Regions from separate parts of the Nonomuraea sp. NPDC049158 genome, predicted to be linked through region 2. Evidence: riboswitches for the same ligand, from Rfam matches in the RefSeq annotation. Region 2 holds a riboswitch; the other holds the start of a gene.
What was found. Region 2 has a riboswitch for cobalamin ahead of AB0B61_RS36300 (ribonucleoside-diphosphate reductase subunit alpha). Riboswitches for the same ligand answer to the same signal wherever they lie in the genome.
Positions count from the first base shown of each region.

Region 1 (5,711 bases), on a different contig from region 2:
TGACCAGGCCGACCTTGTCGCGCCGCTGGTAGGCGTCGAGCAGCAGGCTGAGCACCGCCGTCTTGACGGCGCTCATCCGCCGGCGAGCCGCCATCGAGCCGCTGGCGTCCACCACGAACAGCACGAGGTTGCCCTCCCTGCCCTCGCGTACCACCTCGCGAAGGTCGTCCTGGCGCAGCACCAGGCCGGGACCGGTACGCCCGCGCGTCACCTGGTGGGGCGCCGCCGCCAGCATCGTCGCCAGCACGTGGAGGTCGCGGACCCGCGCGTCGGGGCGGCGCGAGGCGGTGGCCCGGCCGCGCGTGGTACGCGAGCGTGAGCGCCGCCCCGCCACGCCCTCACCGATCCCGGGCACCTGAAGCAACGGCACCCGGTACGGCGCCGCCAATCCGGCCACCCGGCCCGGCGGCTCCTGCCCGTAGGCGCTCCCGGCGTCCGGCGACTGCCCGGCATCGGCCGGCTGCTTCGCCGATCTCTTGCCATCCGGCATCCAGTCACCGTCACCCGCCGGTGGCGAGGCGCTCGCCGGGCCGCCGTCCTCCCCAGGCCCGGAGGCATCAGCAGGCCCGGAGGCATCAGCAGGCCCGGAGGCATCAGCAGGCCCGGAGGCATCAGCAGGCCCGGAGGCGTCAGGAGGTCCGGAGGCGTCAGGACCCCCGCCACTGGGATTGTCCGGATCGTCATCCTCCGACGTGCTCTTCAGCAGCTCGTCGAGCAGCGACTCGTCCAGCCCTGGCGCATCGAACGGGTCGCGCCGCCGCCGATGCGGCAGCGAGAGGCGAGCCGCCGCCCGTACATCCTCGGTCGTCACCCTCTCGCGCCCATGCCAGGCGGCGTGGGCGATGGCGGCGTTCGCCGTGACCAGGTCGGCCCGCAACCCGTCCACCTCGAACGCCGCGCACACCGTCGCGATCTGCCGCAGCCGTGCGTCGGGCAGTCGCACGCCGGAAACCCGGCCACGGGCCTGGGCGATCCTGGCCGCCAGCGCCGATTCCTCAGCCGCCCACCGGGCCGCGAACGTCTCGGCGTCCGCGTCGAAGGCCAGCCGGCGTCGTACCACCTCGGCGCGCTCCACCGGATTCCGGGACGCCTTCACCTCCACCGTCAGGCCGAACCTGTCGAGCAACTGCGGCCGCAGCTCGCCCTCCTCCGGGTTCATGGTCCCGACCAGCAGGAACCGGGCGGCGTGCCGGACCGAGACCGACTCTCGCTCGACGTAGCAGGTGCCCAGGGCCGCCGCGTCCAGCAGCAGGTCCACCAGGTGGTCGTGCAGCAGGTTCACCTCGTCCACGTACAGGACGCCGCGGTGCGCGGCCGCCAGCAGGCCCGGCTCGAACGCCTTCACCCCCTCCGTCAGCGCCCGCTCCACGTCGAGCGAGCCGGCCAGGCGGTCCTCCGAGGCGCCCACCGGCAGCTCCACCAACGCGGCCGGGCGGCCCAGACCTTGGGCGTCCGGTTCGTGCGGGCCGTCCGGGCACTCGGCATCGGGCGCTGCCGGGTCGCAGGCGAACCGGCAGCCTGGCACCACGTTCACCGGGGGCAACTGGGCGGCCAGCGCGCGCACGATGGTGGACTTGGCGGTGCCCTTCTCACCCCGTACCAGCACACCGCCCACCCGTGGTGAGACGGCGTTGAGCACCAGCGCCAGTTTCAGGTCGTCGAGCCCGACGACGGCGCTGAACGGATACGAGACGATCAAGACAGGACCTTCCGTACGTTCAAGACAGGATCTTCCGGTTGACGTGGGCGACCCGCCAGCCGCCTCGCGTGACGGTCAGCTCGGTGATGGACAGCGGCGCGAGATCGAAACGGGCGGCGCGCGGCGGGTCCAGTCCCAGCGCGTGGCCGAGCGCCGCCCGGATGGCGCCCGCGTCGCAGACGACGACCGCCTCGGGCTCCCCGCGTACTGAGTCGAGCCAGTCCGCCACCCGCGCCGCGAGCATGGTCAGGCTCTCCCCGCCATGCGGTGCCGCGTCCGGATCCGCCAGCCAGCTCGCCAGCGCGTCCGGCTCCTCCTGCGCGACCCGCCCGTACGGCAGGCCGCGCCACCGGCCGTGATCCGCCTCCGCGAGCGCGGCGACCACGCACGCTTCCCGGCCGAGCGCGGCAGCGGTCTGCCGCGCCGCAGCACTGGGAGCAACCCACGTCGCTGAGCCGGCCACCGCTGAGCCGGTCGCCACCGACCCGGTTGCCATCGAGCCGGTCGTCATAGAGCCTGTCACCACCGAGCCCGTCACCACCGGGTCGACGGCAACCGAGGCCAAGCCGTGTGCGCCGGCCAAGTCGTGTGCTCTGGCCAGGCTGGCCGGGTCGGCGTTCTCATCGGCCACGGGAAAGCAGGCGGTCCGCATCCCCGGCGTGCTGGCGTGCCGGACGAACAGCACGCCGGCTCAGCCCGGCGAGGCGGCGGTCGCGGGTACGGCCGCCGCCCGCCGCGCCGCCCGGTCGCTCACCCACCCGAACAGCACGCCGAAGGCCGTCCAGAAAACGAGCTGCGTCCCCAGCGACACGAGCCTGAACTGCCACAGCAACGTGGCGGGGAAGCCCTCGGGCACCTCGTCCACGGTCGGCAGCAGCAGCCACGCGGCGACCACCGGGACCAGGAACGCCACCCCCGCCGCGACCCACCGCGCCCATGGCCCGGCGGTCACCCGCCGCGCGGTGGCCACCGCGATCGCGATCGCGGCCAGGCCGACAAGGATCATCACGACATAGAGGGCGGTCCGGCTGTTGATCGTTTCCGGGTCTCCCACAGCCGGTGGATTAGCCGGATATTTCACGAATGGTACGAGGATCGCCGCCCCGAACGCCGACCCGGCGGCGGCGAGCGCCAGCCCGCCCTCCGACCGTGGGCCGACCCGGCCCCGCAGACCCGCGTACACCAGGGCGAAGACCCCTCCCACGGCCAGCCCGTACAGGCCGGTGGCGAGGAAGAGCCCGGCCTTCTGGCCTGGCCTGCTGACCAGTTCCTCCTCGCCGTGGTCATGGCCAGGTTCCTGCGCGGCGTGCGCCTGTTCCAGCGCGATAGCACTGTCCACCTGCGGTTCCCCGAAGGCGAAGGCGAAGCCGCCCGCGATCAATCCGGCCAGCAGGCCCAGAAGCAGGCCCCTGACCAGCAGGGTGCGTACCATGCCGAGGTCTAGTGGCAGGGCACGCCGAGCAGGTGACGCCCGTCGTGCATGAGTTCGTGCAGGTACGCACCTGTCTGCGAGATGGCTCCGTTGTCCATCAGCACCAGGTAGGCGATCAGCAGCAGTACCGGCACGGCCAGCAACCACAGCCGCAGACGGGGGAACGGAATGACGGTAGGAGCGGACAGACCACTCATCAGTGCCTCCTCAGGGATGACGCGTCCCAACAAATGAGGTCACGGAGGTCCAAGCGACCTGGCTCCCGGGATCTACGTCCCGGATACAGTGGCGCGTCCGCACCGGCATCTCACCGGATTTCCCTTGGACAACCGTGAAATCTACCGGAACGTATCCTTTCCTCCCGTTCGCGTCAACACATCAAGGAGGCCAGACGTCGGTGGTGTGAGGCGCGCACGGCTGGTGGCGGGTGCCACTCGCGGCGGGATGGAGCGCAGGTTGGAGGTGTACGGTCGCGCCCGGCGTGCTCGCGAGTTCATCGCCCACGGCGAAGTCCGCCGCTTCGCAGCCGCCGGCCGACGCTTTGCGCGGAGAGAGGGCGGTCCCGCGTCGTGTGCGGGACCGCCCCAGGTCAGCGGGCTAGCGGGTTAGCGGACGCGGATGAAGACAGGGTTGGAGTAGAACCACAGGTCCTGCCACGGGCTCTCCTTGCCGTCGGCCGCCGGCTCCATCTCGTCGGTGCTGGTGCCGCGTACCCGCAGGTAGCTGTCGGTCTGCACGTCGCGCAGCGTGTGCCGGATGACATAGTCCCGGCCCTGCCGGCGCCAGTCGCCCGGGCCGAAGCGCGCCACGACCTTCGTGGTGGGGTTGGTGTCGGCGTCCAGGTTGGCGCTCACGCCACTCACCTGCCCGGTGATGAGGTCGACGCGCCGCACCTCGGGGCGCTCGCCGTTGCCGTTCTTGCCCTCCAGCGGCCGGAACCGGATCTCGACCTCGACGTCGGTGCGGGTACGCCGGTTGACCACCAGCGTCTCGCCCACGGTGGCCTGGCGGCCCTGGTTGCCGGCGGTGACGTCGAGAGCGGTGACCAGGTCCCCGGTGGCGACGAAGATGCGGCCGTTGCGCAGGGCGTCCATGATGTCGCCGTAGTCCTGGCGCGCCATCACGTACGTCTTGCTGTACTCGCCCGGCCAGAAGTCCGAACCGCCGCGGGTCCAGTGCACGTGCGAGTCGGAGGTGGCCGTGATCCACCAGTGCCGGCCCTCGCCCAGCAGCGAGTCCCACAGGCCGCCGACCCGCGCGGTCATCTGGTCGAAGCCGCCGTAGGTGGGGTGGTTGCCATACCCGCCGCGCGCGCCACCGTTCAGGGGGCCCGCCTGGTGCCCGGGGGCGCCCTCGAATCCCACGTACACGTCGGGGGCGACGTTGTTGCCGTTGCGGAACTCACGCGGGGTGTCCTGACCCCACACCCCCAGCCCGGTCGCCGAGCGCGCCGCGTGGTGCGCGATCACCAGCGGCTTCTGCCCCATGCCGCGGGCGGCCTTGAGGAACTCCACCATCTTGGCCTCGGTGTCGCGGCCCGCGTCGGCCGGGAAGGCGTCGTGCTTGGCGAAGCGGCTCTCCAACTCGAACAACTGCCGCGCCTCGTCGGCGTGGTGCGGGATCATCAACGTGTGGTGGTCCAGCGCCGGCGCGTCGAACTCCATGCCCCAGAACTGCAGGACCTCGGGTACGAGCACACGCGAGCGCAGCAGGTCGGGATAAGCCTGCTCCAGGTTCACCTTGGAATGCGTCGGGCCGCCGTGGTCGGTGCACATCGCCCAGGTCAACCCGAAGTACTTGGCCATGATCGCGTTGGTGACGATCGGGTAGACCGCGTCGGCGCCCTTGTGGAAGGTCGGCGGATTGGTCTTGGTGTCGAACTCACCGCTGTACTCCGAGTGGACGTGGTGATCGCCCGCACGCCACATTCGGCCATTGCCGGCGCCGTTGCCGAAGGAGCGCTCGTCGTCGGCCTGCGCGGCGGTGCCGCCCACCAGGGGAGCCGCGGCGGCCAGCGTCGCGCCGACACCGGCGTACTTGACCAGCCGCCGCCGGGAAAGCCCGGCCGACTCGGCCTGTTCGTCCTTGTTGTTCCTCACGATGAAGCCTTTCGTGGTGCAGATAGGGTGCCGACCCGCAAGCCTCGAAGAGCCCACTGAACGCCGTGTGAACGCCGCTCGGGACGAGCAAGAACAGTGCATTGATCCCATCCGGAACCCGCCCAAGCCCGGAACCGCTGATGCGGGGCGGGCCGAGGTCGCTGCCAGGTCCTGTTGGGGCCGATCGGTATAGTCGAGGGGAACCTCCGTGGAGGAGGTCGCGGTGGTGGGGCCCACCGCCTCGCCGCCGATCCGGTGGCGGGCAACCGTGGCACCCAGCCGCCAACGGTCCCTACCAGAGGTTGTTCTGTGCTGCTGGTAGGAGGATCTTCATGTCTCGTCCCGAAGCGAAGCGACCCGTGGACGCCGACGTCGACCTGCGTGTGCCCGCCCAGCGTGCCGAGCTGCGCCGGGCTCCGTGGGCGACGCTGGGGGTGATCGCGCTCGGTGGCGCGGCGGGTGCGCTGGCCCGCTACGGCCT
Region 1 covers NZ_JBEZDM010000062.1:22,805-28,515, forward strand. Annotated here, with positions in the region: gene AB0B61_RS55085 (VWA domain-containing protein) at 1-1,699, opposite strand, end outside; gene AB0B61_RS55090 (histidine phosphatase family protein) at 1,719-2,384, opposite strand; gene AB0B61_RS55095 (CbtA family protein) at 2,391-3,131, opposite strand; gene AB0B61_RS55100 (CbtB-domain containing protein) at 3,140-3,328, opposite strand; adenosylcobalamin (AdoCbl) riboswitch at 3,330-3,478, opposite strand; gene AB0B61_RS55105 (phosphoesterase) at 3,737-5,230, opposite strand; gene crcB (fluoride efflux transporter CrcB) at 5,563-5,711, shown strand, end outside.
Region 1: linked by a shared signal. The riboswitch ahead of AB0B61_RS55100 (CbtB-domain containing protein) and the one ahead of AB0B61_RS36300 (ribonucleoside-diphosphate reductase subunit alpha) in region 2 are both predicted to bind cobalamin.

Region 2 (5,711 bases):
GGCGAGCAGCCCGGCGCCCAGCGCGCGGACCTGCGGGAAGGAGAAGAGCATGGTGCCGATCGCCAGTACGACGATGGTCACGGCGGCGACGCGGCGGACCAGCCCGATCTGGGTCATGATCCGCCGTGCCCGGCGATTGCGCTCCCCCTTGACCAGGACCAGCCGGTCCAGAACGACGTCCGTGAGGGCATAGCTGGCCTGGACGATCAGCCAGGTGACGCAGGCGATGGTGACCAGGCCGAGCACCCGGTCGATCGTGCCGCCGAGCTCGCGCTGGCGGACGCTCGCGCCGATCATCCCCGGCGAGAACACCAGGTTGGTCGCCACCACGACCCCCACCGAGAACGCCGCCCAGGTGCAGTGCTCCACCAGGTGCCGGGCGAGCGCCCATTTGCGGCCCGCCCTGACCAGCAGCCTCCTGACCACCTCCACCACGAGAATGGAGCCCGCCACCGAGATGGCGAGAATGAGCCAGTCGGTCGGCGACTGCACGTTCATGCCCCCTATGTCTTAAAAGGTCTCGTCAAATGTCACATTGCCCTCAACAGCCACTTGGTATGCGGAGACACGCCGTTCGAAGAAGTTGGCCAGCTCCTGGACGTCCTGCAGCTCCATGAATCCGAACGGGTTGGCGGTGCCGTACCTCTGGGGCAGCCCGAGCCGGGCCAGCCGCTGGTCGGCGACATATTGAAGATAGTCGCGCATCTGCTCGACGCTCATGCCGGGCATGCCGTCGCCGCACAGATCGCGGGCGAAGGCCAACTCGGCGGCGACGGCCTCCTCGATCATGCGGGTGACCTGCTCCCCCAGCTTGTCGTCGAACAGCTCGGGCTCCTCGGCCCGCACGGTGTCGACGACGCTGAAGGCGAACTCCATGTGCATGGACTCGTCGCGGAACACCCAGTTGGTGCCGGTGGCCAGCCCGCCGAGCAGGCCCCGCGACCGGAACCAGTATACGTAGGCGAACGCTCCGTAGAAGAAGAGCCCTTCGATGCAGGCGGCGAAGCAGATCAGGTTGAGCAGGAACTGCCGCCGCTCGTCCGCGGTCTCCAGCCGCCGCAGGCCGTTGATCGAGTCGATCCACCGGAAGCAGAACTCCGCCTTGTCCCTGATGGACGGGATGTGCTCCACGGCGGCGAACGCCTTGACCCGTTCCTCCAGGTCAGGCAGGTACGTGTCGAGCAGCGTCAGGTAGAACTGCACGTGTACGGCCTCCTCGAACAGCTGCCTGCTGAGGTAGAGGCGCGCTTCGGGGGCGTTGACGTGCTGATAGAGGTTGAGCACGAGGTTGTTGGCCACGATGGAGTCGCCGGTGGCGAAGAAGGCGACCAGCCGGTTGATCAGGTGGCGCTCCTGCGGCGTCATCCTGGCCAGGTCGGCGAGGTCGGAGTGCAGCTCCACCTCCTCGACGGTCCAGGTGTTGCGGATCGCGGCGCGATAGCGCTCGTAGAAGTCCGGGTAACGCATGGGGCGCAGGGTCAGGTCCATGCCAGGGTCGAGCAGCATTGCGGGGGTCTCCGTTCGAGGGGCTACTACTGGCAGGCTTCGCAGGTTTCCGGGTTCTCCAAGGAGCAGGCGACGGCGTCGAGCGCGATCGTCGTCTGGGCGATCCGGGTGGCCGGGCGCGAGCGCAGGTAGTAGGTGGTCTTCAGGCCCTGCTTCCAGGCATAGGCGTACATCGAGGACAGCTTCCCGATCGTCGGGCTGGCCATGAACAGGTTGAGCGACTGCGACTGGTCGATGTACGGCTGGCGGGCCGCGGCCAGGTCGATGAGCGCCTTCTGCGGCAGCTCCCAGGCCGTGCGGTACAAGGTCTTGAGGTCGTCGGGGAGGCCGGCGATGTCCTGGACCGAGCCGTCCGCCCGCTTGAGGTCGTCGCGCATCCGCTGCGTCCACAGCCCGCGGGCCTGCAGGTCGGCCACCAGGTAGCGGTTGACCTGGAGGAACTCCCCTGACAGCGTCTCGCGCTTGAACACGTTGGACACCTGCGGCTCGATGCACTCGTAGCACCCGGCGATGGAGGCGATGGTCGCGGTCGGGGCGATGGCGACCATCAGCGAGTTACGCAGCCCGGTCGCGGCGATCTTCGCGCGCAGCTCCGCCCAGCGCGGCCACGCGGCGGCGCCGTAGTGGTCGGGGTGCAGGACGCCGCCCGCCGCCCTGGTCTCCTCGTACGACGGATGCCGGCCGCGCTCCACGGCCAGGTCGGCGGAGGTGTCGTAGGCGGCCAGCGCGATCTCCTCGGCGACGCGGGTCGACAGCCCGAGCGCCTCGGGCGAGTCGAACGGCAGCCTGAGCGCGAAGAAGACGTCGGCCAGGCCCATCACGCCGAGCCCGATCGGCCGCCAGCGCTTGTTGGCCGCCTCGGCCTGGGCGGTCGGGTAGAAGCCCAGGTCGATGGTCCGGTCCAGGAAGCGCACCGCCGTACGGACGGTGGTGCGCAGCCGGGCCCAGTCGACGCCCTCGGCGGTCAGGTGGGCGGCGAGGTTGATCGAGCCGAGGTTGCACACCGCCGTCTCGCCGTCGCTGGTGACCTCGAGGATCTCGGTGCACAGGTTGGACAGGTGGATGACGTTCTCGGGCCGGGCCGTCTGGTTGGAGGTGCGGTTGGCGGCGTCCTTGAAGGTCATCCAGCCGTTGCCGGTCTGGGCGAGAGTACGCATCATCCGGCCGTAGAGGCTCCGGGCGGGCAGCTGCCGGACGTAGCGGCCGTCGGCCTCGTAGGCGCGGTAGGCGCGGGTGAACGCCTCGCCGTACAGGTCGGTGAGGTCGGGGACCTCCTTGGGGTCGAACAGCGACCAGACCTCGTCGGCCTCCACCCGCCGCATGAACTCGTCCGGCACCCAGTTGGCCAGGTTGAGGTTGTGCGTACGCCGGGCGTCCTCGCCCGTGTTGTCACGCAGCTCCAGGAACTCCTCGACGTCGGCGTGCCAGGTCTCCAGGTAGACGCAGGCCGCGCCCTTGCGGCGGCCGCCCTGGTTGACGGCGGCGACGGAGGAGTCGAGCGTACGCAGCCAGGGCACGATGCCGTTGGAGTGCCCGTTGGTGCCCCTGATGAGGGATCCGCGCGAGCGCACCCGGGTCCACGAGATGCCGATGCCCCCGGCGTACTTCGACAGCCTGGCCACCTGCCCGTAGCGGTCGTAGATCGACTCGAGCTCGTCGCGCGGCGAGTCGAGCAGGAAGCACGACGACAGCTGCGGCCGGCGCGAACCCGAGTTGAACAGCGTCGGCGAGCTCGGCAGGTACGACAGCGTGGACATGAGGCCGTACAGCTCGGCGGCCTCGGCGACCGTCTCCGACAGACCGCAGGCCACGCGCAGCAGGAAGTGCTGCGGCCGTTCGAGCACCGTCCGCGACTCCGGGTGCCGCAGCAGGTAGCGGTCATAGACCGTACGCAGGCCGAAGTACTCGAAGCGGTCGTCCGCCTCGCCGGAGACGAGCGCGTCGAGCTCGGCGGCGTGCGCGCCGACGAACGCGGCGAGCGAGTCCTGGATCAGCCCGGCGGCGTGGGTGGCGGCGATGGACTCGGAGAAGGTCCGCACGCCGTGCCCGGCCGCCTCGTCGGCGATCTCCTCGGCCAGGAGCCGGGCGGCGAGCCGGGAGTTCGCCGGATCGGTGATCACCCGGGCGGCGGCCTCCTCGATCGCCAGCCGCCGGTCAATGGCGACCGGCCGACCATCAGTCTCAATGATCTGCGTCACGTGCTCTCTCCTCGCGAGCTCATCCCCGTGAGGGCGCGCGAGAGCACGACGGCCCTGGAATCCCCGGCCGCGACGCCCCCGGCCCTCCCTCGAGGCCATGGACACTTCGATGGGCGGAGCCGGCCGGCTCCCCCAACGTCACCGGCAGGTCTTCGGGCTCGCGGGCATGGTCGAGGCTTCCTACTGGCCGTCGCTTCCCGGAAGTCTCCAGTGCTCGTGACGGCGGTCGTTCCCGCTCACCGCTGCGGGGCAGCCCCGGAATCGCACCGGGTTCCCTTTTGCTCCGCCCCGAGGGGCGAACCAGCGACGAGCAGGATCCTACATCTAGTGGCCGTTGGCGCAACTACCCCAGCATGTTGTGTCGCCCGCGTCGAGCATGCCCAGATCGCGGAGCACCGCCCTGGTCCTGCCGATCTCCGAGGCCAGCCACTGTTCGAAGTCGTCGCCGCTGAGCGGGAGCGAGGTCCATCCCTCCGCCCGGCAGGCCGCCCGCCACGAGTCGGACCCCGTGACCTCGTCGCAGAGCCGGATGGCGATGGCCTTCCCGTCGTCGGACATGCCCTCGGGCCCCACGGCCGCGCACCAGTCGGCGAAGTCCACCCGTACCCCGCACTCCAGCAGGCTCGGCGCCTCGATGCCGTCCACCCGGCGCGCGCTGGAGACGGCGAGCACCCTGACCAGGCCCTTGCCGATGGCGCGGCGCCAGTCCGCGAGCGTGCCGGTCGCCGCGGCGGCCTTGCCGCCCAGGAGCGCGGCCGCAGCCTCCTCGCTGCCGGGAAAGCCGGTGTAGTCGACCTGCCGGGTGTCGGCGCCGAGACCCTTGGCGATCAGCCCGAACAGCAGGTGGTCGGGCTCGCCCTGCGGTCCGCCCGTCAGCGGCGTGCGGTCGGGGTGGGCGACCAGTTGCGCGCCGAACTGGTCGAAGGTGGCGAACTTGGAGTGGGCGGGCACCACCACCACCTCGATCTGGCCGGTGAGCCGGGCCAGCGGCGTGGCGGTGTCGAGCAGCGACAGCCCGTTGTTGAGCTCGGTCGCGGCCAGCGCGGGCAGCCCGGTGACGGTGATCCGGGTGACGGGCGGGGTGCCGGAGACCGGGAAACCGGCGTCGCGGGCGGTCTTGACGAGCGCTTTGGTGACGCGGGCCCAGCGTCCGGCGCCGGGGACGATCGCGAAGCGCCCCGAGAGGCCGGCCGCGCTGACGGCACGTCCGCCGAGGCTCCCCTCCGTGCCACATCCTGTCGCGCAGGCCGCCACCGCCAGCCCGAGCGCGAAGAACCCCCGTCGGCGCATGGCGTCCTCCCCTCGCACCCCATTAACTACCCCACGTCACTGACACTTAACGCACTGTTACACATCAGGGTTGTGATTATCTGGGATCACGAAAAGTCGGGAAGAACTATGAAGTTTTCTCGCCCACACCGACGAGCAGGTACGACGGCAGCGAGGGCTCGCTGACCAGCCTGGGCCGGTCGGGCCGCCAGTCCGGGGCGTGCACCAGGCCCGGCTCGACCAGCGCGAAGTCCCCGAAGAACGCCCGGATCTCCCTCGGCGTCCGGTCGGTGCCGGCCCCGGCCGGCGTGGGCCGGCGCAGCGGCGTGGCGCCCTCGTCGAACCGCCCCCGCGAGGTCGCGTGGGTGAGCACCAGGTAGCTGCCGGGCGCCACCGCCTCGCGCAGCCTGGTCACCATCTTGCCCGGGTCGCGGGCGTCCGGGATGAAGTGCAGGATCGAGACCAGCAGGACGCCCACCGGCTCGTGCAGGTCGAGGAAGCGGGACGCCTGTGCCAGCACCTCGTCGGGGTCGAGCAGGTCGGCCTGGACGAAGACGGCCCGGCCCGCCTCCTCCAGCAGCGCCCTGGCGTGCGTGGCGACGACCGGGTCACGGTCGACGTAGACGACTTTCGCCTCCGGCGCCACCTCGTGCACGTTGCCCTGGGTCGGCAGCCCGCTGCCCAGATCGAGGAACTGGCGGATGCCCGCGTCCGCCAGGTGGCGGACCGCACGCTGGA
Region 2 covers NZ_JBEZDM010000021.1:160,852-166,562, reverse strand. Annotated here, with positions in the region: gene AB0B61_RS36310 (mechanosensitive ion channel domain-containing protein) at 1-498, opposite strand, end outside; gene AB0B61_RS36305 (ribonucleotide-diphosphate reductase subunit beta) at 511-1,506, opposite strand; gene AB0B61_RS36300 (ribonucleoside-diphosphate reductase subunit alpha) at 1,533-3,704, opposite strand; cobalamin riboswitch at 3,830-4,024, opposite strand; gene AB0B61_RS36295 (tripartite tricarboxylate transporter substrate-binding protein) at 4,029-4,994, opposite strand; gene AB0B61_RS36290 (SAM-dependent methyltransferase) at 5,101-5,711, opposite strand, start outside.